2 linked regions of the Catenulispora sp. GP43 genome follow. Each later gene encodes a partner of the first gene's protein in a complex. Links are inferred from orthologs where the notes say so. Each region holds a gene or a part of one and is shown on either strand. Other genes may lie near its edges.

What was found. Proteins that work in one complex are often made in the same cells at the same time.
Region 2: the proteins of tig (region 1) and rpsG are in contact, whole or in part, in a crystal structure (PDB 3GTY), measured with the Thermotoga maritima proteins. The link is inferred for Catenulispora sp. GP43 from one-to-one orthologs. Residues at the interface, in WP_004081061.1 of Thermotoga maritima: Glu122, Val124, Val129, Leu130, Tyr133, Glu188, Gly259, Ile262, Tyr263, Glu266, Ser270, Glu273, Gln274, Glu277, Arg308, Gln311, Ile312, Ser315, Tyr316, Glu325, Arg329, Arg336, Leu363, Phe366, Trp367, Arg373, Leu377, Arg381, Leu384, Glu387; in WP_004081843.1 of Thermotoga maritima: Lys34, Lys52, Lys55, Glu59, Arg62, Gln63, Glu66, Asn67, Lys69, Val71, Arg95, Ala109, Lys110, Lys111, Gly112, Arg113, Pro114, Glu117, Glu121, Ile124, Ala125, Tyr127, Asn128, Asn129, Thr130, Gly131, Lys135, Asp139, Arg142, Met143.

What each region holds. Positions count from the first base shown.
Region 1 is NZ_JBGCCT010000027.1:100,300-107,343, reverse strand. Bases 1,577-4,539 are described here. They hold tig (trigger factor), read right to left. Parts: upstream 3,777-4,539; coding sequence 2,376-3,776; downstream 1,577-2,375. Other genes in these bases: ABH926_RS39655 (hypothetical protein), read right to left, coding at 4,417-4,539; ABH926_RS39660 (GNAT family N-acetyltransferase), read right to left, coding at 3,904-4,362; ABH926_RS39670 (ATP-dependent Clp protease proteolytic subunit), read right to left, coding at 1,577-2,156. Also shown: ATP-dependent Clp protease ATP-binding subunit ClpX, read right to left, coding at 1-591; ABH926_RS39675 (ATP-dependent Clp protease proteolytic subunit), read right to left, coding at 808-1,452; more of ABH926_RS39670, read right to left, coding at 1,530-1,576; more of ABH926_RS39655, read right to left, coding at 4,540-4,947; ABH926_RS39650 (acyltransferase family protein), read right to left, coding at 4,991-7,044. UniProt on the Bacillus subtilis protein: Involved in protein export. Acts as a chaperone by maintaining the newly synthesized protein in an open conformation. Functions as a peptidyl-prolyl cis-trans isomerase.
Region 2 is NZ_JBGCCT010000005.1:113,712-117,142, forward strand. What follows is about bases 527-3,431. They hold rpsG (30S ribosomal protein S7), read left to right. Parts: upstream 527-1,696; coding sequence 1,697-2,167; downstream 2,168-3,431. Other genes in these bases: ABH926_RS12555 (hypothetical protein), read left to right, coding at 527-780; rpsL (30S ribosomal protein S12), read left to right, coding at 1,323-1,697; fusA (elongation factor G), read left to right, coding at 2,205-3,431. Also shown: ABH926_RS12550 (hypothetical protein), read right to left, coding at 1-257; more of ABH926_RS12555, read left to right, coding at 367-526.

The DNA.
Region 1 (7,044 bases):
CTTGCGGGCGATCTTGTCGATCTCGTCGATGTAGATGATCCCGGTCTCGGCCTTCTTGATGTCGTAGTCGGCCGCCTGGATCAGCTTGAGCAGGATGTTCTCGACGTCCTCGCCGACGTACCCGGCCTCGGTCAGCGCCGTGGCGTCGGCGATGGCGAACGGGACGTTCAGCATCCGGGCCAGGGTCTGCGCCAGGTAGGTCTTGCCGCAGCCGGTGGGGCCCAGCATGAGGATGTTGGACTTGGCCAGCTCGATGTGCTCGGCCCGGCGCCCGCCGCGCTCGCGCTGGTAGTCACCGGCCTGCACCCGCTTGTAGTGGTTGTACACCGCCACCGACAAGCTCTTCTTGGCGTTCTCCTGGCCGATGACGTACTCGTCGAGGAAGTCGTAGATCTCCTTGGGCTTGGGCAGCTCGGCCAGGCCCCGGGCCGCGGCCGGCTCGCCGGGCTCCTCCTCGATGATCTCGTTGCACAGATCGATGCACTCGTCGCAGATGTACACGCCGGGGCCCGCGATGAGCTTCTTGACCTGCTTCTGGCTCTTGCCGCAGAAAGAGCACTTCAGCAGGTCGGCGTTGTCGATGCGTGCCACGGTGGAGCTTCTCCTTTGTGAAGATCCCGGTGCTGGACCCACTACTGGCGCCCTGGAGGCGCTTCGTAGTCTGTCCCCCAAGACGGTACCGCTCATACCCCCGGCAAGGCTTGAGCGCTCGGCAATCGCGAGCGCATCGGCCGTGGCATCGAATGATAATCCGATACCACGGCCCGTGGCGGGTCACCCCGCCCATATATCAGTGTCCGCAACCGGTCATCGCGTGTTCAGGGTGTCCGTGCGGGAGGTCAGGACCTGGTCGATGATCCCGTAGTCCTTGGCCTCGTCGGCGGACAGGATCTTGTCGCGGTCGATGTCCTTGTGCACCTGCTCGGCGTCGCGGCCGCTGTGCTTGGCCAGCATCTGCTCCATGACGGTGCGCATCCGCAGGATCTCGTTGGCCTGGATCTCCAGGTCCGACAGGTCGCCGCGGCCGCCCTCGCTCCAGGGCTGGTGGATCAGGATCCGGGCGTTGGGCAGCGCCAGGCGCTTGCCCGGGGTGCCGGCCGCCAGCAGCACGGCGGCCGCGGAGGCGGCCTGGCCCATGCAGACCGTCTGGATGTCCGGCTTGACCCACTGCATCGTGTCGTAGATGGCGGTGAGCGCCGTGAAGGAGCCGCCGGGGCTGTTGATGTAGATCGAGATGTCCCGGTCCGGGTCCATCGACTCCAGGGTGATCAGCTGGGCCATCACGTCGTTGGCCGAGGCGTCGTCGATCTGCACGCCGAGGAAGATGATCCGCTCGTCGAACAGCTTCGAGTACGGGTCCCACTCGCGGAAGCCGTAGCTGGTGCGCTCGCTGAACTTGGGGACGATGTAGCGGGCGTCGTGCTCGGGCCCGCGGTAGAGCATGTCGTTCATGGAAAGAGGTCCTCCGAGAGGGGGCGGCCGGGTGGAAGCGGGGCTGGGGGGGCGGGCGAGCGGGCTCGCCACGGGCCTCAGTCCTGGGCGGTGCCGCCGGCGCCGGGGACGTCGTTGGCGTGCGTCATGATGTCGTCGATGAGGCCGTACTCCTTGGCCTCCACGGCGCTGAACCAGGTGTCGCGGTCGGAGTCCAGCTCGATCTTGTCCAGCGACTGCCCGGTGTGCTGGGCGGTCAGCTCGGCCATCCGCTTCTTGCTGCGCAGCAGGCGCTCGGCCTGGATCCGGATGTCCGCCGCCGAGCCGCCGATGCCCGCGGAGCCCTGGTGCAGCAGGATCTCGGTGTTCGGCAGCGCGAAGCGCTTGCCGGGGGTGCCGGCGGTGAGCAGGAACTGGCCCATCGAGGCCGCCATGCCCATGCCCACGGTCACGATGTCGTTGGGGATGTACATCATCGTGTCGTAGATCGCCAGGCCGGCCGAGACCGAGCCGCCGGGGCTGTTGATGTAGAAGTAGATGTCCTTCTCGCTGTCCTCGGCGGTGAGCAGCAGCAGCTGGGCACAGAGCGAGTTGGCGATGTCGTCGTCGACCTGGGTGCCCAGGAAGATGATCCGGTTGCGCAGCAGCCGGTTGTAGACCTGGTCGCTCAGGCCGAGCGGGCTGTCAACGCCCGCACGGGCCATCGGGGTCAGCGGCGTCGTCATAGGTTCACCCTGCCTGGTTCGTCGGAAGCGGAAATGCCGGACCGGCGACGACGAGCCCTGTCAGGGGTGTGATCGATCCGGTCCTAGGACGACCCTAACGCCCCGCTCCCCCGGGACGTCGGCGGCCCGGCCCTTGTTCGCTGACGGCATACGCGAAAGCCCCGCCTCCTGCGCAGGGGACGGGGCTTTCGTATGACCGCGTGTTCGAACGGCGCGGAATCAGTCGTGCTTGTGGCCGTAGTGCTCGTCCTCGGGCGCGCGGCCGTGGCTGTCCGGGTTCTCGCCGTCGGTGTCCTCGACGTCGGGAGCGTTGATCTTCTTGACGTCGACCTCGTTGCCGGAGGCGTCCTTGACCGTGGCGGCCTCCAGGACCAGGTTCAGCGCCTTGCCGCGGCGGACCTCGCCGACCAGGGCCGGGATCTGGCCCGCCGAGGAGATCTGCTGGGCGAACTCGTCCGGACGCATGCCGGCCTGCTGCGCGCGCTGGATGAGGTGGTTGGTCAGCTCGCCCTCGTTCACCGAGATCTCCTCGGCGTTGGCCAGCTTGTCCAGGATGAACTGGGCCTTGACCCCGTCGCGCACCTCGTCGGCGAGCTCGGCGTCGTACTCCTCCTCGGTCTTCTCCTGCAGCTTGAAGAAGCCCTCGCGGGTCATGCCGCCCATCGCGATCTGCCGGTCCAGGGCCTCGTTGCGCCAGGCCAGCTCGGCGTCCACGACGGACTTGGGCAGCGGGATGTCCACGCGCTCCAGCAGGACCTCCAGGACCTTGTCCCGGGCCGAGGCGACCTGCTCGAACTGCTCGGAGCGCTCCAGCGTCTCGCGGACGTTGGTGCGGAACTCCTCCATGGTGTCGAACTCGCTGGCCAGCTGGGCGAACTCGTCGTCCAGCTCGGGCAGCTCGCGCTCCTTGACCGCGGTGACGGTGACCTCGATGGTCGCCTCCTCGCCGGCGTGCGAGCCGCCGAGCAGCTTGGAGGTGAAGGAGGCGGTCTCGCCGGCCTTCTTGCCGATGATCGCCTCGTCGGTGCCCTCGATCAGCTGGGTGGAGCCGACCTCGTAGCTCATGCCCTTGGCGGTGCCGTCCTCCAGCACCTCGCCGTCGATCGAGGCGGCCAGGTCCAGCGTGACGAAGTCGCCGTCGGCCACCTCGCGCTCGACCTCCTTCAGGGAGCCGAAGCGCTTGCGGATCTCCTCGATGCGCTCGGTCACGGCCTCGTCGGCCACCGTCGCGTCCTCGACCTCGACCTCGATGTCGTCGTAGGCCGGCACCTCGAACTCGGGGCGGACGTCCACCTCGGCGGTGAACTTCAGGTCCTGGCCCGGCTCGAGCTCCGTCAGGTCCACGTCGGGCTGGCCGACGACCTCGATCTTGTGCTCCTCGACCGCCTGGCCGTAGAACTGCGGCAGGGAGGAGTTGATGGCCTCCTCCAGCGCGGCACCGCGGCCGAAGCGCTGGTCGATGACCGCGGCCGGGACCTTGCCCTTGCGGAAGCCCGGGATCGAGACCTGCTCGGCGATCTTCTTGTAGGCCGCGTCGAGGCTCGGCTTGAGCTCCTCGAACGGGACCTCAACGGTGAGCCGGACCCGAGTCGGGTCCAGGGTCTCGACAGCGCTCTTCACTGCTGCTCTCCTTGCGGCGCTGCCGGCCGGCAGCCTCGAGTCATGGCGCGACGTCGCGCGTGGACGGGATACGAAGCCCCATCGTAACCCGGAGTGCCGCCCCTGAAGGAAACGGTCCCCGAACTCGCTACAGCTCTCTTGCGTAGCAGTGGGACGTCGGCTCATCGGCATACGCTCCGAAACCCGGGATCCGTATGTAGCCGGAACGCTCGTAGAAGCGGATCGCGGCGGCCTGTTTGGGCCCGGTCTCCAACCGGAGCGTGCGCCAGCCGCGTGCTACCGCTGCGTGTTCCAACGCCGCCAGGACGGCGCCGGAGACACCCCGGCCGCGCTGGTCCGGCACGACGTACATGCGCTTGATCTCGGCCGCGCCGGACTCCAGCGGACGCAGCGCCCCGCAGCCCGCCGGCACGCCCGCGACCTGCGCGATCAGGAAGACGGCGATGTCCGCCGCGGTCGGCGCGACGCCGGGCTCGCTGCCCGGGCCGTAGAGGGCCTCTATCTCGGCCCGCTGCGCGTCACGCAGAGCGACCGCGCGCGGATCGTCCCAGGGGACCTCGTCGACGGTGATGGTCGGTGCGCTCACCGGATCAGTGTGGCGCGGACAGATGTCCCCGGTGTTTCCCCTGATTCAGCTGGTTCAGCTGAACAACGCCTGCACGGTCATCAACGGCATCATCACCAGCAACACCGCGCCCAGCGCCGCCAGGACCGCGAACACCACGACGTTGAACCGGCCGATCGGCCCGACCGCGAAGTCGGCCTCGGCCGGGACGTACCGCACCTCGGCGGTCGCCCCGACCTCCAGCATGCGGCTGGAGGCGTCGGCGTGCCGGTGGGTGGCGCCGTCGGGGGTCGCGTACTCGAAGACGGGATAGGTGAAGTCGCTGTTGTAGAAGGAGACCACGGCGGCCACAGTCGCGGTGGCACTCTCGGCGCCGGAGCGCAGCCGCCAGCGCAACCGCAGGCCCGCGAGGTAGTCGGTGCGCAGCGCGGCGACCGCCAGGAACGTGCCGAAGGTCGAGGTGACCGCGCCGATCAGGACACTCGCATAGCCGTTGTTGGTGTCGGCGTCGGTCGCGACTGTCAGGACCGCCTCCACGACATAGAGAAGCACTGCGACCAGCAGTATCCGTGCGCCCTTGGACATAGCGGCCCACTTCTCAGCCATGCGCAGCCCCTCCCAGGGTTCTCGAGGGCACCGATGGTAGCGGTCATCCCTCCCGGGTCGAGATCCGGAGGGCGGCTACGGTCATCGGGCGGCCGGCGGCGGTGGCGGGGCCGGGACGCGCGGCGGCCGGACCGCCGACCGAGCCGGGGAAGGTGCCGCCGAGCGCCAGGTCGAAGATCACGAAGAACCCGTGGTGGACGGCGGCGTCCCAGGTCGCGGGGTCGACCGCGGTGGCGTCGAGCTGGAAGACCTCGGTGTCGTCGACCGACCAGCGGATCTGCTCGGGGCTGCGGGAGCGGTCGATGTCGACGGAGTACTCGTGCGTACCGGAGGTGCAGGTGGGACAGGGACGCTCGCCGGAGGTGAGACCGGTCGGCTCGTGGCAGGGCGCGCCGCAGTGGAGCGTGGACCACATGGAAGGGTGACCGTCCAGCCCTTCGAGGACGTCGATCTCGCCGCCGGACGGCCAGGGCGCGCTGCCGTCGCGGACGCCGCTGCCGAGCGCCCAGAACGCGGGCCAGTAGCCGGTGCCGTCGGAGGTGGTGACATCGGGAAGCGTGACCTTGGCGCTGATCCGGAGCTCGCCGCCGGGCAGCGCGGCGAAGTCGGAGCGGCGGGTCTCGACGCGGCCGGAGGTCCAGGTGCCGTCGGCGGCGCGCAGCGGGGTGAGCTGTAGGGCGCCGTGACCGTCCAGCTGGACGTTGGCCGGGTCGGCACTCATCGTCTCTACCTCGCCGGTGCCCCAGTCCGGCGCCGGACAGCCCGGATAGCAGTGGCCGGTGTCGATCAGCCAGTCGCGGGACGGCGGCGAGGACCCGGCCGGCCCCTGGAAGTCAGCGGCGAACACCGTCCGCCACGGGCTCGCGAACGGAAGCCGCGCGGCGAGACGCGAGATCAGGAGGTAGGCGGCGGCATCGGTGAGGTGGGAGTCGTCGCGATAGAGAAGGACACTGTCGAGGACCGCCGGGCACTTGGCATCGGGGCACAGCAGGGAGCTGAAGTCGATCGGCGTGACACGGGGATCCGCGGTGAGCGGATCGGTGGTCAGCGCGCTGCTTTTGCTGAAGGCGCAGTCGTTCCAGTCATGGTGCGAGCCGGAGACGCAGACCGGGATGTCGGCGTCGGGCTTGGGGGTGTCGTGGATGGCGGCGATCGGGACGCCGAGGCCGGCCGGCACGCTCAGCGGACGGTCCCACGCGGCCTTCGTCTGCGCGGGTGAGGCGTACCAGTCCAGCTCGGAGATGACGATCAGAGCCGGCCGCGGCTCCTTGCCGAGCTGGTCCAGGACCGAGTCACGCCAGGTGTGGCCCTCGCGATAGTCGCGGCCGAGGACGGGACTGCTGACCGTGAGGTCGGCGAAGGGACACCCTTGTTTGACGCGTTCCTCGACGTCCATGTGCCGGTCCGCAGCGATGCGGCTGATGGCGGAGAACCATTGGCCGGCATGGGAATCGCCGATGAGGACGATGCGGTCGGCGGGAAGGTCGGCCGGAGCCGGCGGGTTCGAGGCTCGGACCAGGCCGGTCGACGACGGCGTCGCTTGGGGCGCCGGGACGAACAGGCAGGGCCGGCTGACGGCGACCGCCGGCGCCACCTCGCAGTCCCCGTCCGGCGGGAAGTCCTTGCGGGCCTGGGCCGGCGTGGGCATGGTCGGACCGCCGGTGCGGTACGTCGCCGGGGATGCCAGGAGATGCGATCCGCCCGACGCCGCCGCCGGCAGGCTTCTGAGGTCGAAGGCCTGGGCACCGCCGAGAGTGCGGGCCGCTCCGGTCCCGACCGCGAGACCGGCGGCCAGAGGGAGCATCACGGCTGTCGCGCCGATGGCCATGCCTCGGCGTGGTACTTCGGTGATGAGCTTCGAGAAGCGGACTGGCTGCTCGACCAGGCGCATGGTCGCATAAGCCGGGAGCGCCGACGCCGCTGCCAGCATCGCGGACGCCTCCCAGGGGAGGTCGCCCCATCTCGCCTGAGCCAGGACCAGGATCGGCCAGTGCCACAGATACAGAGTGAAGGACAAGCGCCCGACGGCGCGCGGCGGTCTGGTCGCGACGAGCCCTGATATCGAGAACTTCGGGTACTCCCCTGCGCCCGCGAACA
Region 2 (3,431 bases), on another replicon or contig:
GGATCGCCGCGCAGTTCCTCGAGCCGTTGGCACAGGACCTCTTCAGCGGTCTCCTGGTGGCCGGACTCCAGTGCCCCGGCGCCCTTCAGTTCTGTCAGAACTCGATCAAGGTGCTGCTCCAGCTTCCCGGCCGGCCGGTCGACCAGCTGGGCCACATGGGAAAGCGGCAGGCCTTCGCGGTAGCGGAAGACCAAGGCCGCACGCGTGGTCACGGCCAACGCGCTGAACTGCTTCTGGAAGACTTCTTGCTCTGTCATCGTTTCCCCCGTCCTGAGGACCATTCCGTACTTAGATGCGCGAGACGTGGTTCAGGTTCCTGATGGGTACTCTGAATGTGTCGCCTGTGACCTGAAAAGCGGAGTGCCGATGAACGAGCAGCCCGAGGTCGGGCGTCCCAACTACAGCGCCGGCGGCAGCCGGCCCTCGGCCGGTCCGGTACCGCGCCAGGGCGGCGGCCACCCGCCGGAGCAGGGCGCACGGGTGGACCTGCGCGCGGTGGCCGCGATGGCGGCGGCGGCGCTGGCGTGGTCGTCGTGGACGCCGTTCTACAACCTGCCGATAGTCGTGGCTCTGGTGGCCGCGGTCCTGGCGGCCCGTTGGGGGGCGCGGGCCAAGCGGAACATACTGGCCTCGGAGGGGCGGCGGACCGGAGCCGGGATCGCGGACCTGGCGCGGCTGCTGGGGATGGCCGATCTGGCGATCCTGGCCTACCTGATCTTCCACTACTACTTCGTCGCGCACGCCGGCATCAAGGGCGTCCTCACGCTGTTGCTCACGTGACGGAGCGGGCCGGGTGGGACGCGGGAATACCTCCCGGGCCCCTGCCGTTGACCCAGGTGCCGCCGAATGTCACCCGTCCCGTTAAAAGGTCACGGACCTATGTCCGGCATGCGAGAATGAGTGGGTTCGCCGGCACGGCGGACCGTGGTGGGTCCAGGGACCGGACCAGCCGCCTTGATGGCGGCCTTCGCCGGTGCTAGGGTCCCTCCCCTCGTTTTGACCTCACAGGCATGCCCTGGGTAGGCTCGTCGCCGTGCCAGGGGTGTCCCCCCGGCTGCTCCTGCCTGCGCACCGTTCGTTCGGTGGCGTCGGCCCAAGCCGCTCGCCGTTCCGCCGGAGGCAGCAGGGGTCTGTTGGTCGCGACACACCCGACCTCGTGGACTGGACGTCCCGGGTTATACCCGGACAGGACGGACCCGGTCCCGCAGGGGTGTGTGACAAGTGGACAAGCAGGAACTCGACGCGAAACCGAGAGGTAGTAGCTCTCCACGACCGGGGTCGCCCACGTGGAGCCGTAGAAGGAAAGGGAAGGCCAGCACCTAGTGCCTACCATTCAGCAGTTGGTCCGCAAGGGCCGGCAGGACAAGGTTGTGAAGAGCAACACTCCTGCCCTCAAGGGGTCCCCGCAGCGCCGCGGCGTCTGCACCCGCGTGTACACCACCACGCCCAAGAAGCCGAACTCGGCTCTGCGCAAGGTGGCCCGTGTGAAGCTGTCCTCCGGCATCGAGGTCACGGCGTACATCCCGGGCGTCGGCCACAACCTGCAGGAGCACTCGATCGTGCTCGTGCGCGGCGGCCGCGTGAAGGACCTGCCGGGCGTTCGGTACAAGATCGTCCGTGGCTCGCTCGACACCCAGGGCGTCAAGAACCGCAAGCAGGCCCGCAGCCGCTACGGCGCCAAGAAGGAGAAGAGCTAATGCCTCGCAAGGGTCCTGCCCCGAAGCACCCGGTCGTCATCGACCCGGTCTACAACTCGCCCCTGGTCACCTCCCTGGTGAACAAGGTGCTGCTGGACGGCAAGCGCTCCACCGCCGAGCGCATCGTCTACGGCGCCCTGGAAGGCTGCCGCGAGAAGACCGGCACCGACCCGGTGATCACGCTCAAGCGCGCGCTGGACAACGTCAAGCCGACCCTGGAAGTCAAGTCCCGCCGCGTCGGTGGTGCGACCTACCAGGTGCCGATCGAGGTCCGCGCCGGCCGCAGCACCACGCTGGCCCTGCGCTGGCTGGTCGGCTACTCCCGGCAGCGCCGCGAGAAGACCATGACCGAGCGCCTGATGAACGAGCTCCTGGACGCCTCCAACGGCCTGGGTGCCTCGGTCAAGCGCCGCGAGGACACGCACAAGATGGCGGACGCGAACAAGGCGTTCGCGCACTACCGCTGGTAACCCCGGTAGCCGAGACCGCAGAAAGTAGCTGAGCGAAATGGCCCCCAACGCCGTTGACCTGGCCAAGGTCCGCAACATCGGGATCATGGCCCACATCGACGCGGGCAAGACCACGACGACCGAGCGCATCCTGTACTACACGGGTATGAGCTACAAGATCGGCGAGGTCCACGACGGCGCTGCCACCACCGACTGGATGGAGCAGGAGCAGGAGCGTGGCATCACGATCACGTCCGCTGCTGTGACCTGTCACTGGTCGGTGGACAACGTCGACAACACCATCAACATCATCGACACGCCCGGGCACGTGGACTTCACCGTCGAGGTGGAGCGTTCGCTGCGTGTTCTCGACGGCGCGGTCGCGGTGTTCGACGGTGTCGCCGGCGTGGAGCCGCAGTCCGAGACGGTCTGGCGGCAGGCCGACCGTTACGGCGTCCCGCGCATTTGCTTCATCAACAAGCTGGACCGCACCGGTGCGGAGTTCCACCGCTGCGTCGACATGATCGTCACCCGTCTGCAGGCCACCCCGCTGGTCATGCAGCTGCCGATCGGTGCCGAGGCGGACTTCAAGGGCGTCATCGACCTGGTGAAGATGAAGGCCCTGGTGTGGAGCGCCGAGACCAAGCTGGGCGAGGCCTACGACGAGGTCGACATCCCGGACACCCACACCGAGGCCGCCGACGAGTGGCGCGGGCGTCTGCTGGAGACCATCGCCGAGGCCGACGACGAGATGATGGAGCTGTACCTGGAGGGCCAGGAGCCCACCACGGAGCAGCTGTACGCGGCCATCCGCCGCGCCACTCTGGCCGCCAAGCTGAACCCGGTGTTCTGCGGGACCGCGTTCAAGAACAAGGGCGTGCAGCCCCTGCTCGACGCGATCGTGCGCTACCTGCCCTCGCCGCTGGACGTGGAGGCCATCGACGGCCACAAGGTCGGCGACGAGGAGACGGTGCTGCACCGCAAGCCCTCCGACGACGAGCCGATGTCGGCGCTGGCGTTCAAGATCATGAGCGACCCGCACCTGGGCAAGCTCACGTTCGTGCGGGTCTACTCCGGCAAGCTGGAGTCCGGCGGCACGTACCTGAACTCGGTCAAGGGGCGCAAGGAGCGCATCGGCAAGATCTACCGCATGCACGCGAACAAGCGTGAGGAGATCGAGTCGGTGGGCGCCGGCGACATCATCGCCGTCATGGGTCTGAAGGACACCACGACCGGCGAGACGCTGTCGGACACCGCGAACCCGATCATCCTGGAGTCGATGACC